Sulfuricurvum kujiense DSM 16994: one gene and its partner. The protein of the gene in region 1 interacts with the protein of each later gene in a pairwise test. Links are inferred from orthologs where the notes say so. Each region holds a gene or a part of one and is shown on either strand. Other genes may lie near its edges.

Region 1 (7,844 bases):
CTTGACAAGCAGAAGAGAGCATAGAGGGACCTTCTAAGGAAACTGATAGCTGCATTATACAAAACTTCCAGTAATAAGAGATGGATGCCTTAAAAGAAAGAGCACTCAAAATATGAAGTATCAAATGCTAAAATATTCTCGACAAAGGGTGAAAGTGCAAAAAATTATAATTAATCAAAAATATTTCGGTTCGATAGAATTAGAAAATACCGACGAGGCGAAACGTCTCTTTGCCAAAGTCAAAAGGGCTTTCGGTGAGGGGAAAGCGATGAATATCGGGATTATTTTCCCCCCCTATAAACTCAAAGCACTGGAGAGTTATCAAAAGGGTGGGGCGAGAGAGGAACTCGCCGATATCGAGCTGTACATCGAACTGGGAAAGGTGCTGAAATTTGATACGACCGATGCGCAAAAACTCAAAAACAAGATCGAACTAATCAATGATATTGCCCATAACCACTACAACATTTCCAAACGTCTGACCCTGATAAACAAGTCCAAAGCGACGCAAAACCGCGGAGATTATCTGTTTTGGGATATTGAAAACTTTTCCAACATCGGATCGTTGTTCAACGACGTTATCGAGAAATTCGACATTCCCGATAATCGTATTTATGTCGCGGCCAACCCTGATTCTCTGTATCTATACAAAAGCCAATGGGAAGCCGATCTGTACGATTATAAAAAGACGCTTCAGTCGTTTAATTTCACCAAATGCGATCACGGCAAGAATGTCGCCGATGATATTTTACTGGGGCACTTTCAAACGCTTTCGCTCAAAAATGCAAATGTTTATCTGATGACGTTTGACCGGGAGCTCAAAGAGCGGTTTATCGCTGAATGCCATCCGAGCAACAATCTGTTTATACTTGAAAAGTAGTTGTTTTCAGGCTACTTCGAAACATAGAGGACAAAGGTTACAATCTCGGCAGCGAGGGCAAGAAAAAATCCGATCTTGTAAAACATGACGGGCGAACGCTCGATCAGGGGTGTCTCATCGCTGAAGAAAGGTTTGACTTTCTCGGGCGCTTTAAGCTCATAAAAAAATTCGGAGTAGTGAGTGTAGCGACGCTCCGGCGAAACGGCAATGGCACGCATGATGATCGAATCAAGCCAGAGGGGGATATTGCTGTTGAGCTTGACCGGACGTTTGGGAGTTTTGAACGTCGGAGTCTGGAACGGTTCGATCTCGCCGTAAGGGAGTTTGCCGCTCAAAGCCCAGTAGAGGGTGACTCCGATTGAGAAGATTTCGGTCGATTCGTTGATAACGCCTCCGATGAACCGTTCGGGCGCAAGGTATGAGGGGGTCCCCGCTCGGGAGTCGGTCGAAAAAATTTCGACAATCGAGCCGAAATCGACCATTTTAAAATTGACCCCCGCTTCCCCTTCCTTTTTGTAGACGATGATATTTTCGGGTTTAATGTCGCCGTGCACCAATCCCAGATGCAGCAGATGGGCTTCGGCTCGGTGGAGAAATTTTCCGAGTTCGATTGCATTGTCGATGGAGAGAGGGCGGTTTTTGACGTAATCTTTTAAATTGATTCCCTCAACGAGGTCCATCATATAATAGCGGACACTGCGCCCTTCGGGAATCCATGCGTGACCGAAGGCTTTGTGGGTGATCTGTTTTGCGGTCCATGCTTCGCGGACGAATTCGTCCAAGGCTTGTTCATCATACGCGCGCATCGGGAATTTCATGACATAGAATTGCCCCTGCTTGCTCACTTTCCAGATCCGCCGGTGTTCCATCATCGGTGATATGAGGGTATATCCGTCGATAATGTCACCTTCATACAGCGATTTAGGGATAGGAAGATCGTTGTTTTTGAGTGCGTGCAGCGGATCGAGTGATTCGATACGAAAGATCTGCAGACTCATATCATCACGATCGTGCAGTTGGCCGTCTTGAGCGGCGTGGTTGATGATCGTTGCAGATCCTAATCCCTGATGTACCAGATCCATAAAACTTTTTTCATCGATCAGATTGTAGACGCCGTCGCTGCATAAAACCAGAGTGTCTCCGACGGCGATCGGGGTAGAGACGATATTCGGATCGATGTTTTCACTCATGCCGCAGGCTTGGGTCAGGACGTGCGACATGTATTCATCATCCATCGTATGATCGGTACTGAGGCGCTTGAACTCTCCGTTTTGTTTCAAAAGATAGATGCGGGAATCTCCGAGATTGAGGGTATAGAGGCTCTCGCCTTCGATGATTGCCAGACAGAGTGTTGTCAGCAGTTCGATTTGCCCGTACTGGGAAATCGACTCTTTAAAGAGGAGCCCGTTGATATGGCGGGTAAAGACTTCCATCGTTTTGGAAATCCCCCATGCTTTTGGACGGGATTTGAACTGATTGATAAAAAATTTGACACTCTGACGGGCGGCGGTTCCGCCGCGTTTGGCGCTCCCCACGCCGTCGCACAATACCGATACGAAAAGCGAATTATCGATAATGGCATAGGCGCATGCGTCATCTCCTGTGGAACCGGGTTTGGGAAGAATATATTCGCTGGATTGCAGTTGCAGCATGCTAAAAGTCCAAGTTATATAGGATTTTGTCAATTTCATATTTACGGTGCGATGCACCGTATAATACAGGATTTAAATCCGTCCGCCTGCAGTCGCACCCCACGTCGTTCTCCATCGGGTTTTTACCAGAGAGATACCCGATATCGCCACTAAAACGAATCCGGCAAAGATTAAGAACCCGGCGGCATAACCGTCAAATGCCCCCTGAGACCAACCGAATGTTTTGATTAAAGCCGATCCGCCCAATCCTCCGGCCGCACCGATAAGTCCGGTCATAATCCCGATATCTTTACCAAAGCGCTGCGGTACGAGCTGGAACACCGAACCGTTTGCCATTCCGAGATTCGCCATGATCAAAAACATCACCGTAATCGCTGCCCAAAACGGCAGGTCGATCAAGGCCGTGATCAGAGACAACACTACAATGCTACCATAAAATACATAGAGGGATTTTACCCCGCCCATTTTATCGGCGATAGCCCCTCCGACCGGACGCAAAACAGCCCCGGCGAAGATACAGAGAGCTCCGAAATATCCTGCCATGACTTTGACATTGTCTTCATTCAGAATATCCAGACCGATAGCGGACATATCGCTTTGATAGGTGTTCATCAAATAGACTTTCATATAGTTGGCAAATCCGACAAACCCACCGAATGAGACTGCATAAAAGAGGTTGAACCACCAGGTGTCTTTATCCCCTAGAAGTTTCATGTAGTCTTTGAATCTCTTCGGGTTCGGCTTATAAATGCTTAGCGGGGCATCTTTTGCCAAAAACATATAGGCGATGAAAATGATTGTTGATAGGACTCCGCCCACGAGAAAAACCGATGGCCATCCCCACAGTTGAGCGATCTTAGGAGCAAACAAAAAGTCGATCACGACCCCGATGTTTCCCGCACCCGCAATACCCAAAACAACCCCCTGAAGACGCGGCGGATACCATTGTCCCGCTTGCGGAAGGGCAACGGCGAACGACGCACCGCCGAATCCGAGACCGAGCGCAACCAGCAGCAGCTGATTATAGGTAATCGCATCCGATTGGATGAATGCGAAGAAGAGGGTGAAAATAACGATCAATTGTGATCCCAACGCGGTCTTTTTCGGTCCGAATTTATCGACGAAGAAACCGAGAAGAATCCGTAAAAGGGCTCCGGACATAATCGGAAGCGCCAGCAAGGTCGCGATCTGCGAATCATTGAGGGCATTGCCTGCCGCACTTAGCGTCTCATTGATCTCAGTCGCCAACGGTCCGAGCATCGTCCACATCATAAAACTAAAGTCGAAATACAAGAAGGCGGCCAGCAGTGACGGCCAGTGCCCCTCTTTTTTCAATTCACCCAATTTCATATCCACTCCTAATTAGGATTTTTTTATCTGAAATAATTGTAACGCGAAAATTTCACTGTTAATACTATATTATGATTAAAAATTAATCATATTGATGTTTAAAATAAAAATCATGCTATAAAGTCAATAATTGAAGATAAATCGATAGTGCATGTATAATACGCTAGGATAAATCCCACGGAAAATTTATATATAAATCTGCGTTTAAAAATTGAAAAATAGAGGCCTGATATGCAAATACGCGTATATTACGAAGACACTGATGTCGGGGGAGTCGTCTACCACTCCAACTATCTTAACTTCTGCGAACGGGCCCGCAGTCAGCTTTTTTTTGATGCCGGACGTTCACCGATATTGGAAAACGGACATTTCGTAGCCAAACATATCGATGCGGAGTATCTGAAAAGTGCCAAATTCGCTGACATTTTAGAGGTAAAAACAACACTCTTAGAGATTAAAAATGCCTCATTTACGTTATTGCAGGAAGTATTCAGAGCCGATGAGAAACTTTTTTCGATGAAGATTGTTCTGGTTCATATCGATTTTTCGGGAAAAATGACAAAAATCCCCGATCGCGAAAAACAATTTCTCTCAGCTTTATAAGAGAGGCTTGAGTTTCGGTGCCGCTTTTTCAATCGCTTCTGCGATCTCTTTGTTTTCTTTCATCAATGCAATATCCAAGGGTGTCATCCCGTCTTTACTCATCGAACTTCCTGAAGCGCCGTTTTCAAGTAGATACAAAGCAATAGTGTTGTGCCCTTTCCAAGCAGCCAGATGCAATGCAGTCGCACCGCCGGAGTCTTGAGCGTTTACGTCCGCACCTTTGGAGACAAGATACTTGACCGCTTCCAAATTCCCGACCCAGCAAGCATACATTAAAACTGTTTTATTGTTATCCTCTCTGGCGGCATTCGCATCATTCAGATTTTGAACCTGCATTTCAAGCGCCTCGGTATCATTAAGGTCAAGCAAACTTACCAGTTTCAATATCTCTGCACCATACAGGAGATTAGAGAGTAGGACTGCTAATAAAAGAATTTTTTTCATACGTTAGTTTTTAAACTCGGCAATAAAATCATGGATGTCATCGTACAGTGCCTGTAGATCCTCTTCATGCTCGACTTCATCTGCCAAAATTTGTGAGACCATGTCATAGGTAATAATGTCTTTTTCCCGAGTAATGTCGAGGATATTGGAATAGACACTGATAGCACATTGTTCGCCCTTGATAGCTTGTTCAAGAACTTTGCGTACATCAGGATCAGTCGGGGCCTCATATCCGCAATTGGAATTGCTTACCCACTCGGAAGGATGAAGTACCGGAGTACCACCGAGCTGAATAATCCGATCGGCTACCATCGTAGCATGACGCAGCTCATCCGCCGCATGTTGGGTAAGCTCTGCGATTGCAGCATCTTTCATTAACCCTTTGACCACTTTGGATTCGATGAAATACTGGTAATACGCTAACCATTCATCACAATATGCTTTGTTAAGAAGTTCGTAAACCGTTTGCGCTTCGATTCCTCGAAGGAGTGAAATACCTCTTTTGCCCATCGTAAACTCCTTATCTTTTTTTATAGATTGTTTAACTCTATCACTGCTTCTCTTAAAGGAAAATAATTATCCGCAACACCGATTTAATTTATCCGAGGACAAAAGGTTTAAACCGTTTTTTTTCGAGAATTCTATTATCCCTTCGGATTTTAATTTTTTAATCATTCTTGATAGTGTTTCGGGCGTAATCCCAAGCAAATGTGCAATTTCGATCCCTTTAAGGCGCTGAAAAATACCGATATCATCTCGAATCAATCGCGCTACTTTTGCCATGGCGTTTGGGGCACTGTGTCGTTGCAGCGAGAGCTCTAATGCGGATATTTTTTGGGTCAGTGAGGAGATAAGGGCGATGCTCAATGAGGGATCATTCTGCAAAAGTTTAAGAAAAGGATCACGAGCAATTTTTAAAATAATTGAGCTATCTATCGCTTCACACGAAGCCGGGTAGGGGACTTGTTTCAATGTTGCGACCTCGGCGACCAATGAAGGTGCCCGGAATCGGTGTATCAACATCGTCTCGGTTGAGGCGGTTGATTTGAAAATGGAAACTTCCCCTTCAATCAGAAAATGAAAATAATCGCTTTGGTTCCCTTCATAAAAAATGATTTCACCTTTATTATAATGGCGGATAATTCCGATCTGTTCGATCTGATTGCACTGTAGTGGGGTTAAATGGGAGAAAATTCCGATTCGTTCCAGAGAAAGCGAATTATTTTGAGGTAACTGATTCAAAACCGTACTCTTTCGCATGCAACAGCTCAACAGGATAAATAACTTGAGAATTAATTAGACGCATTGTATAGGCTCGTGGCGTATTATCTAACATCGAGACAAGATAATCGATTCCGACACTGCTGGAGTATTGAATCCAATCATAGGCAAGATCGTTATTCATCAATTCATTAGCCTCATAAATCGAAGGAGGGAATTCAACGAGAGAATTGGCGATGATCATATTTTTTCGATCTCGGTATTGGGTTAACACTAAAAGATTCGGGTCCATATTGATTTGTGTGGAGAGAATATTACGTTCTTTGATCCCTATAAAAGTGAGTTGGGAGGCCAAAATAGCGCTTTTTACAACAGGAATATGAAGGATTACACTGTTTTTGTTAAATAGGGAAGGTTTTGAAAGATGGGAAATAATATTGTCACCGTTAAAGTCTACGGCGTAGCTTCTGACTTTTTTCTTTTCGCGTTCATGAGCCAGAAAAACCTCTTCGGTAGATGACTTTAGTTGCGAACCCACCGGTGAAGTGTCGTAAAAGATTGAAATTGAATCTGCCATATACGGGAGCAGCGCTTCAATCTGTGCCAGATAATCGATTCCTCCGAAAGTGATATTATCAGGAGCTGATGGGATATCACGCTTATGCACGGTCGGAATAAATATCGGGAGATGTGTCTCGATATGGACAAGATTCTTGGCACCTTCACCGGTAAGGGGAGCCAGTACGGCATCCATTTTGTCTTCACGCAGTTTTGCAAACGTTTCTGCCAACGTTATTGACGATTCATCCTGCATAGTATATTGTTGTATTGAAAAACGGCCGCTTCGACGGGTTGAGAGTGTTGCCAGTGCGACGTTATAAACCGACTGTGCATATTTTCCGATTATCTTCGGAGAAGAGACTACGGCAATTTTAATCGATTCATCAGGTTTGATGGATGTTTGAATCGGGTGGATTGCATCGGATGATTTTCGAATAACCATCGTTTTTCCCTGAGAAAAAACGAACATAAGCGAAAGGATAAAAGCTAAACGCAAAAAGATCATAATAACTGGCTCTTGATAGTTTGCAAATCCCTCATCGCCTCTTTTTTACAAGAGGGATTGCGTACAAGATAGAGGGGATGATGCATCGGAATCAATTGAGAATCTCCATAAGGGATAATCTCTCCCCGGACACGTTCAAAATCTCCGTGGTCTCCGCTGAGTATCCGATAGGCATCCGCTCCCAGAGGAATGATAATGCGGGGTTTAATCAGTTCAATCTGTTTGGATAAAAACGGAGCGCAGCTGCTGCATTCGCTGGGGGAAGGATTTTGAAAACCGAACGGCTTGCATTTAACGGCATGGGTAAAGAAAACCTCTTCAATTTTTAGATTCAACACTTTTTCAATCATATCCCGCAGCATCACGCCCGATCTTCCGACATAATACTCTGAACTCTCATCTTCAGCGGCTGAAACGTAGGCATCCACAAACATCAGTTGAGCCTTAATGTTGCCGTATCCGCTCATACTTTGACGGCGGGACTTACTCAAATCGCAGAGAAAACATTGAGCAATGTTTTGATTAATTTCCCCAAGAGAATCGGGTAATGAGTTCAAAGGGGTTTGAAGATTCGGCGTAATCGGATCAACAAAAGAATACCCTAATGATTTTAACCGATAAAGATTTT
Region 2 (6,190 bases), 1.0 Mb from region 1 along the record:
TAGCTACGTGTTCGGGGCAGATGATTATAAAACCGCTATCGATAGCCTTCGCGTATGAGAGTTAAAATCTGCGGTATTACCAATATAGAGGATGCACTCCTCGCGATCAATGCCGGAGCGGATGCACTCGGATTTGTCTTTTATCCCGAATCTCCGCGCTATATTGCCCCGGAAAATGCAAAAGCCGTTATTGCCGCCCTTCCCCCTTTTGTTGAAAAAGTAGCACTCTTTGTCAATGAAACCCCTGATGTGATCCGCTCAGTCTGCCTAAGCACAGGATGTACACTGGCCCAGATTCATTTCGATGTTCAAGATGATTTTTTCTCCGATGTCCATTTTCCGACCCTTCGCGTCATCCGTGCTCAAAAAAAAGAAGACATACTAACGTACACTGATGAATACCGCCTTATTGATGCGTACTGTGAAGCGTATGGAGGAAGCGGAAAACGCCTTAACATCGAATGGTTTGAGGGGATCGATTGTTCAAAAATCATCCTAGCAGGCGGGCTTGATCCCGAGAATGTCGCTTCACTTAAACCGTACGGATTCTACGGTGTCGATGTCAGCAGCGGTGTCGAAGCCTCATATGGGAAAAAAGACCATAAACTGGTAGAGACGTTTATCCAAAAGGCAAAAGTGTGAAGCTGTTCGACCCGAAAATTTTGTCACGTTTGTCTAAAAACGGTATCCCGAAAGAGGAATTTGAACTCCTCTTGGGCAGTGATGCCGATCTGAGGCTCGAGCTTCTCAAATCGCAGGGGATGAACATCATTCTTCATGAGGAGATGTATTGCTTTCAAAGCGCCATAACTTCCGTAAAAGATACTCTCTTTTGTATCGTCGATGTTGAATCAAACGGTTCAAAACCCGCCCACCACCAGATTATCGAAATCGGTGCGGTTAAGCTGCAAAACGGAAAAATAATCGATACCTATGAGAGTCTTGTCTATTGTACCGATATCTCCGATCAGATTCAGGAGATTACCGGTATCAAAACGGAGCAAACCCTTAAAGCTCCGGCCATGAGCAAAGTAATGCGCGAATTTCGTCTTTTTCTCGGCGATGCAATTTTCGTAGGACATGATGCCAAATTTGACTACAACTTTGTATCGGCGATGATGGAGCGTGTCGGTTTATCAAAACTTCTCAACCGCTCTTTATGTACGATTGATTTGGCGGAGAGAACCATCGAGTCTGAACGATACGGTTTAGCCTATCTAAACACAGCACTGGAGCTCTACAAAGAAGCCACTCACCATCGCGCCCTCTCCGATGCCATGACAACGACAAAACTACTCAAGCGTGTCCTCAATCTTCTCCCATCCTCCATAACCAATAGCGAAGAGCTCATCGCATTTTCAAAAGAGGCGAAACGTCTGAAACGTCCGAAACCGAAAAAAGAAGAGAAAAAAGAGACGGAAGAAAAAGAAGCGGTGAAATAAAGCACGCATACGTGCTTTCTAATGCGGAAACAGCATTTGATTATTCGCTGAAGCGTCCCATACCGACAAGACGGTTGTAACGCTTATCAAGGCGCTCGGAATCACTCAGCTTGCGAAGTGTATTGACCTGAGTCATAAAATATGATTTAAGGGCGTTTGCGGAGCCCTCTTTATCACGATGTGCACCGATCAGCGGCTCATCGATAATATCATCGATCAAATCAAGCTCTTTCAGGTCGGCAGAGGTGATTTTAAGCGCTTTCGTTGCCGCTTCTACTTTGGTCGGGTCATTCCACAAAATTGCCGAACACCCCTCAGGTGAGATAACACTGAAGACGGAGTAGCGCATCATAGCGAGGCGATCCGCTACACCGATCGCCAAAGCACCTCCGCTTCCCCCCTCGCCGATGACCACCGATACGGTAATCGTATTGAGGTTTGAGAGTTCGAGAAGATTTCGGGCAATCGCTTCGCTTTGGTTACGCTCTTCCGCACCCAGACCCGGATAGGCGCCCGGAGTGTCGATCAGCATCAGAAGAGGAATATTGAATTTTTCCGCCATTTTGGCCGCACGAAGTGCTTTGCGGTACCCTTCAGGATGAGGCATACCGAAGTTTCGTTTGAGCTTATTTTTGGTTCCGCGCCCTTTTTGTTCACCGATCACCATAACCCGTTCATCACCGATGGTGCCGATATAGCAGATAATAGAGAGATCATCTCGAAAGTGACGATCTCCGTGAATTTCATACTTTTTATCGAGGATAAGGTTGATATAATCAAGGGCATACGGACGGTCTTGATGACGCGCGAGCTGAAGCTCTTGATACGGGGAAAGATTCGCGTAGGTTTTTTGAACCTCTTTATCTAAATCCTGCTTGAGGATCTCTACGGCATGGTGATCGTAGCGAACTTCTGCAGCTATGATCTCCTCTTGAATTTGACGGATATTTTGTTCAAAATCTAAATAGGTAGCCAAAGGCTTGCCCTCTTATATTTTTTTGAAAATGACAACACCGTTGGTGCCGCCAAATCCAAAAGAGTTAGACATAACGATATTAAGTTCCGCTTTACGTGCCGTATTCGGAACGATATCCAAATCGCAGTTTTCATCCGGATTGACGTAGTTGATAGTCGGAGGGATAATACCGTCACGCATCGCCATAATACTGATAACCGCTTCAATACCGCCCGCTGCACCGAGACAGTGCCCCGTTTGCCCTTTTGTCGAACTCACCGGAGGACAGTTCTCTTTGCTTCCGAATGCGATTTTGAGTGCTGCCGTTTCGTTTTTATCGTTGGTCGGAGTACTGGTTCCGTGCGCATTGACATAGTCAACTTTAGGATTCCCCGCCATTTTAAGTGCCGCTTTCATTGCACGAAGCGGCCCCTCAAGACTTGGTGTTGTAATGTGATTCGCATCACCGCTCTCACCGAATCCGATGACTTCCGCATAAATACGGGCACCGCGCGCCACTGCCGCATCGTACTCTTCGAGTACCAATGCGGCAGCCCCCTCGCCCATAACGAACCCGTCACGATCCGCATCGAACGGACGTGATGCATGTTTCGGATCATCGTTGCGGGTAGAAAGCGCTTTCATTGATGCAAATCCGCCGATACCGACACCGGTAATCGCCGATTCAGCCGCGACGACCAGCATTTGATCAGCACCGCCGACCATAATTGTTTTTGCCGCTTCGCTGATCGCATGGGTTCCTGCCGCACATGCCGTTACCGCTGATAGGTTAGGACCTTGAAGGCCGTGATCGATAGATATAAACCCGCCGAGCATGTTTACCAATGCTCCCGGGATAAAGAATGGAGAGATACGGCGTGCACCTTTGGTTTCAAGGATAATCGAATTTTTTTCAATCGACGGAAGTCCTCCGATACCGGCTGCCGCGTCGATACCGAAACGCTCTTTATCGAATCCTTCCGGAAAATTGGCATCCGCCATCGCTTCTTGAGCCGCTTTGATCCCAAGATGAATAAAACGGTCCGCTTTTTTAACCTCTCGGGCATCCATAACGGTCTCAGGATCGAAATTTTTTACCTCACCGGCAATTTGAGCACTTTGTGTCGATGCATCAAAAATCGTGATCATATCAATCCCGCATTCACCGTCACAAATAGCTTTAAATGAGCTCTCTTTATCGTGACCAAGCGCATTGATCATTCCCATACCGGTTACTACTACTCTTCTCACAATTCTCTCCTGATACTGGATGGTCTGAAACTTTGGCTCCGTTAAGCCAATCTCTTAAACCATAAAAATAATTTGTTTGGATTTATCGAGGTGGGTCCCCGATAAAGTTTTTTAGTTTTTGCTCTCGATGTAGTTGATTACATCTTGGACAGTTTGGATTTTTTCCGCTTCGTCATCAGGGATTTCGATATCGAATTTCTCTTCAAGAGCCATTACCAATTCAACAACATCTAGGCTGTCAGCACCAAGATCTTCTACGAATTTAGAATTCTCTTTAACTTCGTCCGGGTTTACGCTTAGTTGCTCAACCACTACTTCTTTAATATCTTCCAAAAGTGCCATAATAGCTCCTGTTCTATGAATAAAAATCGTAAAATTATACCATATTTAGCTTAAGTGGCAAAACAGCCGCCCCAAGCGCTCTTACATGAACATTCCGCCGTTGACTTTGAGAGTTTCTCCGGTGATGTAGCTGGAATGATCGCTGAGCAAAAATGCGGTCGCTTCAGCCACTTCCGCGGCGTTCCCGAAACGGCCCATCGGAATTTTTGATGTGAACGAGGCTTTGATCTCTTCGCTGAGGACATCGGTCATATCCGTTGCGATAAAGCCCGGAGTAACCGTGTTGTAGCGGATACCGCTTGATGCCGCCTCCTGAGCAAAACTTTTGGTCATTGCGATCACGCCCCCTTTGGAAGCCGCGTAGTTCGTCTGTCCGGCATTTCCCGTTTCACCGACGATAGACGCGATATTGACGATGGCACCGAATTTTTGTTTGCGCATTGCTTTAAACGCTTCGCGGCATCCGACGAATGCGGAGAGGAGATTGGCGTTGATAACCGCCATGAAATCATCGCTCTTCATACGAAGGGCCAAGGCGTCTTTCGTAATCCCCGCATTATTAACCAAATAGGAGAGTTCGCCGTCCGCATCGATAATCGTTTTGATCGCATCGACAAATGCCGCTTCGTCGGCTACGTCGAATCCGATAACCGCCGCTTGCCCGCCGGCCGCTTCGATTTGTGCTTTAACCGCATCCGCCGCTGCCGCACCGCTACGATAATTGATCCATACTTTAAGACCGTAGAGAGCCAACACTTTTGCTACTTCCGCACCGATTCCCCGGCTTGAACCTGTTACCAATACATTTTTTCCCGAAAATTTCATTCTTATCCTTTTTATTAATAATTTTATAACGCTATCGGAGTAAAGCCCGCGTATGCCTGCATACTTTAATTTATATTAGCGGTGTATCCATCTCGGACGGAATATCCAGCTCCATTAATTTTAGAACCGTCGGTGCGACATTATTAAGGGCACCCGGATGTACTTCGCTCACCCCCTCAGCCATAACGAAACACCATACTTTTCCGACCGTGTGGTTGGTTAAAATATTGCCCGCATCATCACGCATCTCTTCGCAGTTGCCGTGATCGGAGGTCAATACCATCGAATAGCCGTTCTTTTGTGCCGCTTCGACGATTCTCCCCAATTCGTGATCAACCGCCTCGACGGCGCTGATTGCCGCTTCAAAATTGCCGGTATGTCCCACCATATCACCGTTGGCGAAATTGACGACCACAAAATCGATTCCCTCATCCATTGCTTTAACCACGGCACTCCCGACTTCGGGTGCAGACATCTGCGGCTGCATGTCATACGTTTTAACCTGCGGACTCGGGATCAGCACCCGAGTCTCGTTTTCATACGGCTCTTCGATACCGCCGTTAAAGAAAAAGGTGACATGGGCATACTTTTCGGTTTCCGCCGTATGCAGCTGGCGAAGCCCCGCTTTCGAGATCACTTCCGCCAAGGTATTTACGGGAGCATCTTTTGGGAAAAGAACCGGATAAGGGAAAGATTTGTCATACTGCGTTACCGTTGCCAAATGGGTCGGAACAAACACCCTCTTAAATCCGTTAAATTCAGGATCGCCGATCGCCGTCGTGAGTTCACGCATCCGGTCACTTCGGAAATTGAGCATCAATACCGCATCCCCCTCTTTTACCCCTTCATACCCGTAGAATGATGTAGGGGTAATGAATTCATCGGTCTCTCCCGAAGCATACGCATTTTCAATATAGTCGGCAACACTTTGTTCGCTTTGAGGGAGTGCACTCATAATCGCCTCGTATCCTTTTTGGACACGATCCCATCGGTTATCCCGATCCATGGCGAAAAAGCGCCCTCCGAGAGATCCGATTTTGATATTGGCCGACCCGTGCGCTTCTATCGTATTTAAAAAGAGTTTTGCCGATGTAGGAGCCACATCGCGCCCGTCAGTGATAAGATGGAGCCACACCTCTTTACCCATATCCGCCGCAATTTCGGAAACTCCGATCAGATGATCGATATGCGAATGAACTCCGCCGTCGCTCATAAGGGCAATCAGATGAAGCCGTTTGCTGGTTTTAAGCAGTGATGTAAAAACTTCATTGTGCTCAAATGTCCCCTCTTCCAATGCAAGAGAGATTTTGACCAAATCCTGATACAATACCCGACCGCTTCCGATCGACATATGCCCCACTTCGGAATTGCCCAT

What was found. The genes of interacting proteins can lie anywhere in the genome.
Region 2: the proteins of SULKU_RS06925 (region 1) and acpP interact in binary tests that used the Escherichia coli proteins (3 or more experiments, as listed by UniProt). The link is inferred for Sulfuricurvum kujiense DSM 16994 from one-to-one orthologs.

Annotation. Positions count from the first base shown.
Region 1 is NC_014762.1:1,377,355-1,385,198, reverse strand. What follows is about bases 2,800-5,799. They hold SULKU_RS06925 (YbgC/FadM family acyl-CoA thioesterase), read left to right. Parts: upstream 2,800-4,113; coding sequence 4,114-4,485; downstream 4,486-5,799. Other genes in these bases: SULKU_RS06910 (Crp/Fnr family transcriptional regulator), read right to left, coding at 5,506-5,799; SULKU_RS06915 (ferritin-like domain-containing protein), read right to left, coding at 4,933-5,439; SULKU_RS14400 (ankyrin repeat domain-containing protein), read right to left, coding at 4,480-4,929; SULKU_RS06930 (MFS transporter), read right to left, coding at 2,800-3,882. In the rest of the region: SULKU_RS06945 (RrF2 family transcriptional regulator), read right to left, coding at 1-22; SULKU_RS06940 (hypothetical protein), read left to right, coding at 155-880; SULKU_RS06935 (bifunctional protein-serine/threonine kinase/phosphatase), read right to left, coding at 892-2,532; more of SULKU_RS06930, read right to left, coding at 2,605-2,799; more of SULKU_RS06910, read right to left, coding at 5,800-6,171; SULKU_RS06905 (hypothetical protein), read right to left, coding at 6,149-7,153; SULKU_RS06900 (uracil-DNA glycosylase), read right to left, coding at 7,213-7,844.
Region 2 is NC_014762.1:359,499-365,688, reverse strand. What follows is about bases 2,376-5,097. They hold acpP (acyl carrier protein), read right to left. Parts: upstream 3,991-5,097; coding sequence 3,760-3,990; downstream 2,376-3,759. Other genes in these bases: gpmI (2,3-bisphosphoglycerate-independent phosphoglycerate mutase), read right to left, coding at 4,886-5,097; fabG (3-oxoacyl-ACP reductase FabG), read right to left, coding at 4,072-4,815; SULKU_RS01870 (beta-ketoacyl-ACP synthase II), read right to left, coding at 2,431-3,648; accA (acetyl-CoA carboxylase carboxyl transferase subunit alpha), read right to left, coding at 2,376-2,418. In the rest of the region: rpe (ribulose-phosphate 3-epimerase), read left to right, coding at 1-58; SULKU_RS01885 (phosphoribosylanthranilate isomerase), read left to right, coding at 55-642; SULKU_RS01880 (3'-5' exonuclease), read left to right, coding at 639-1,442; more of accA, read right to left, coding at 1,483-2,375; more of gpmI, read right to left, coding at 5,098-6,190. UniProt on the Escherichia coli protein: Carrier of the growing fatty acid chain in fatty acid biosynthesis.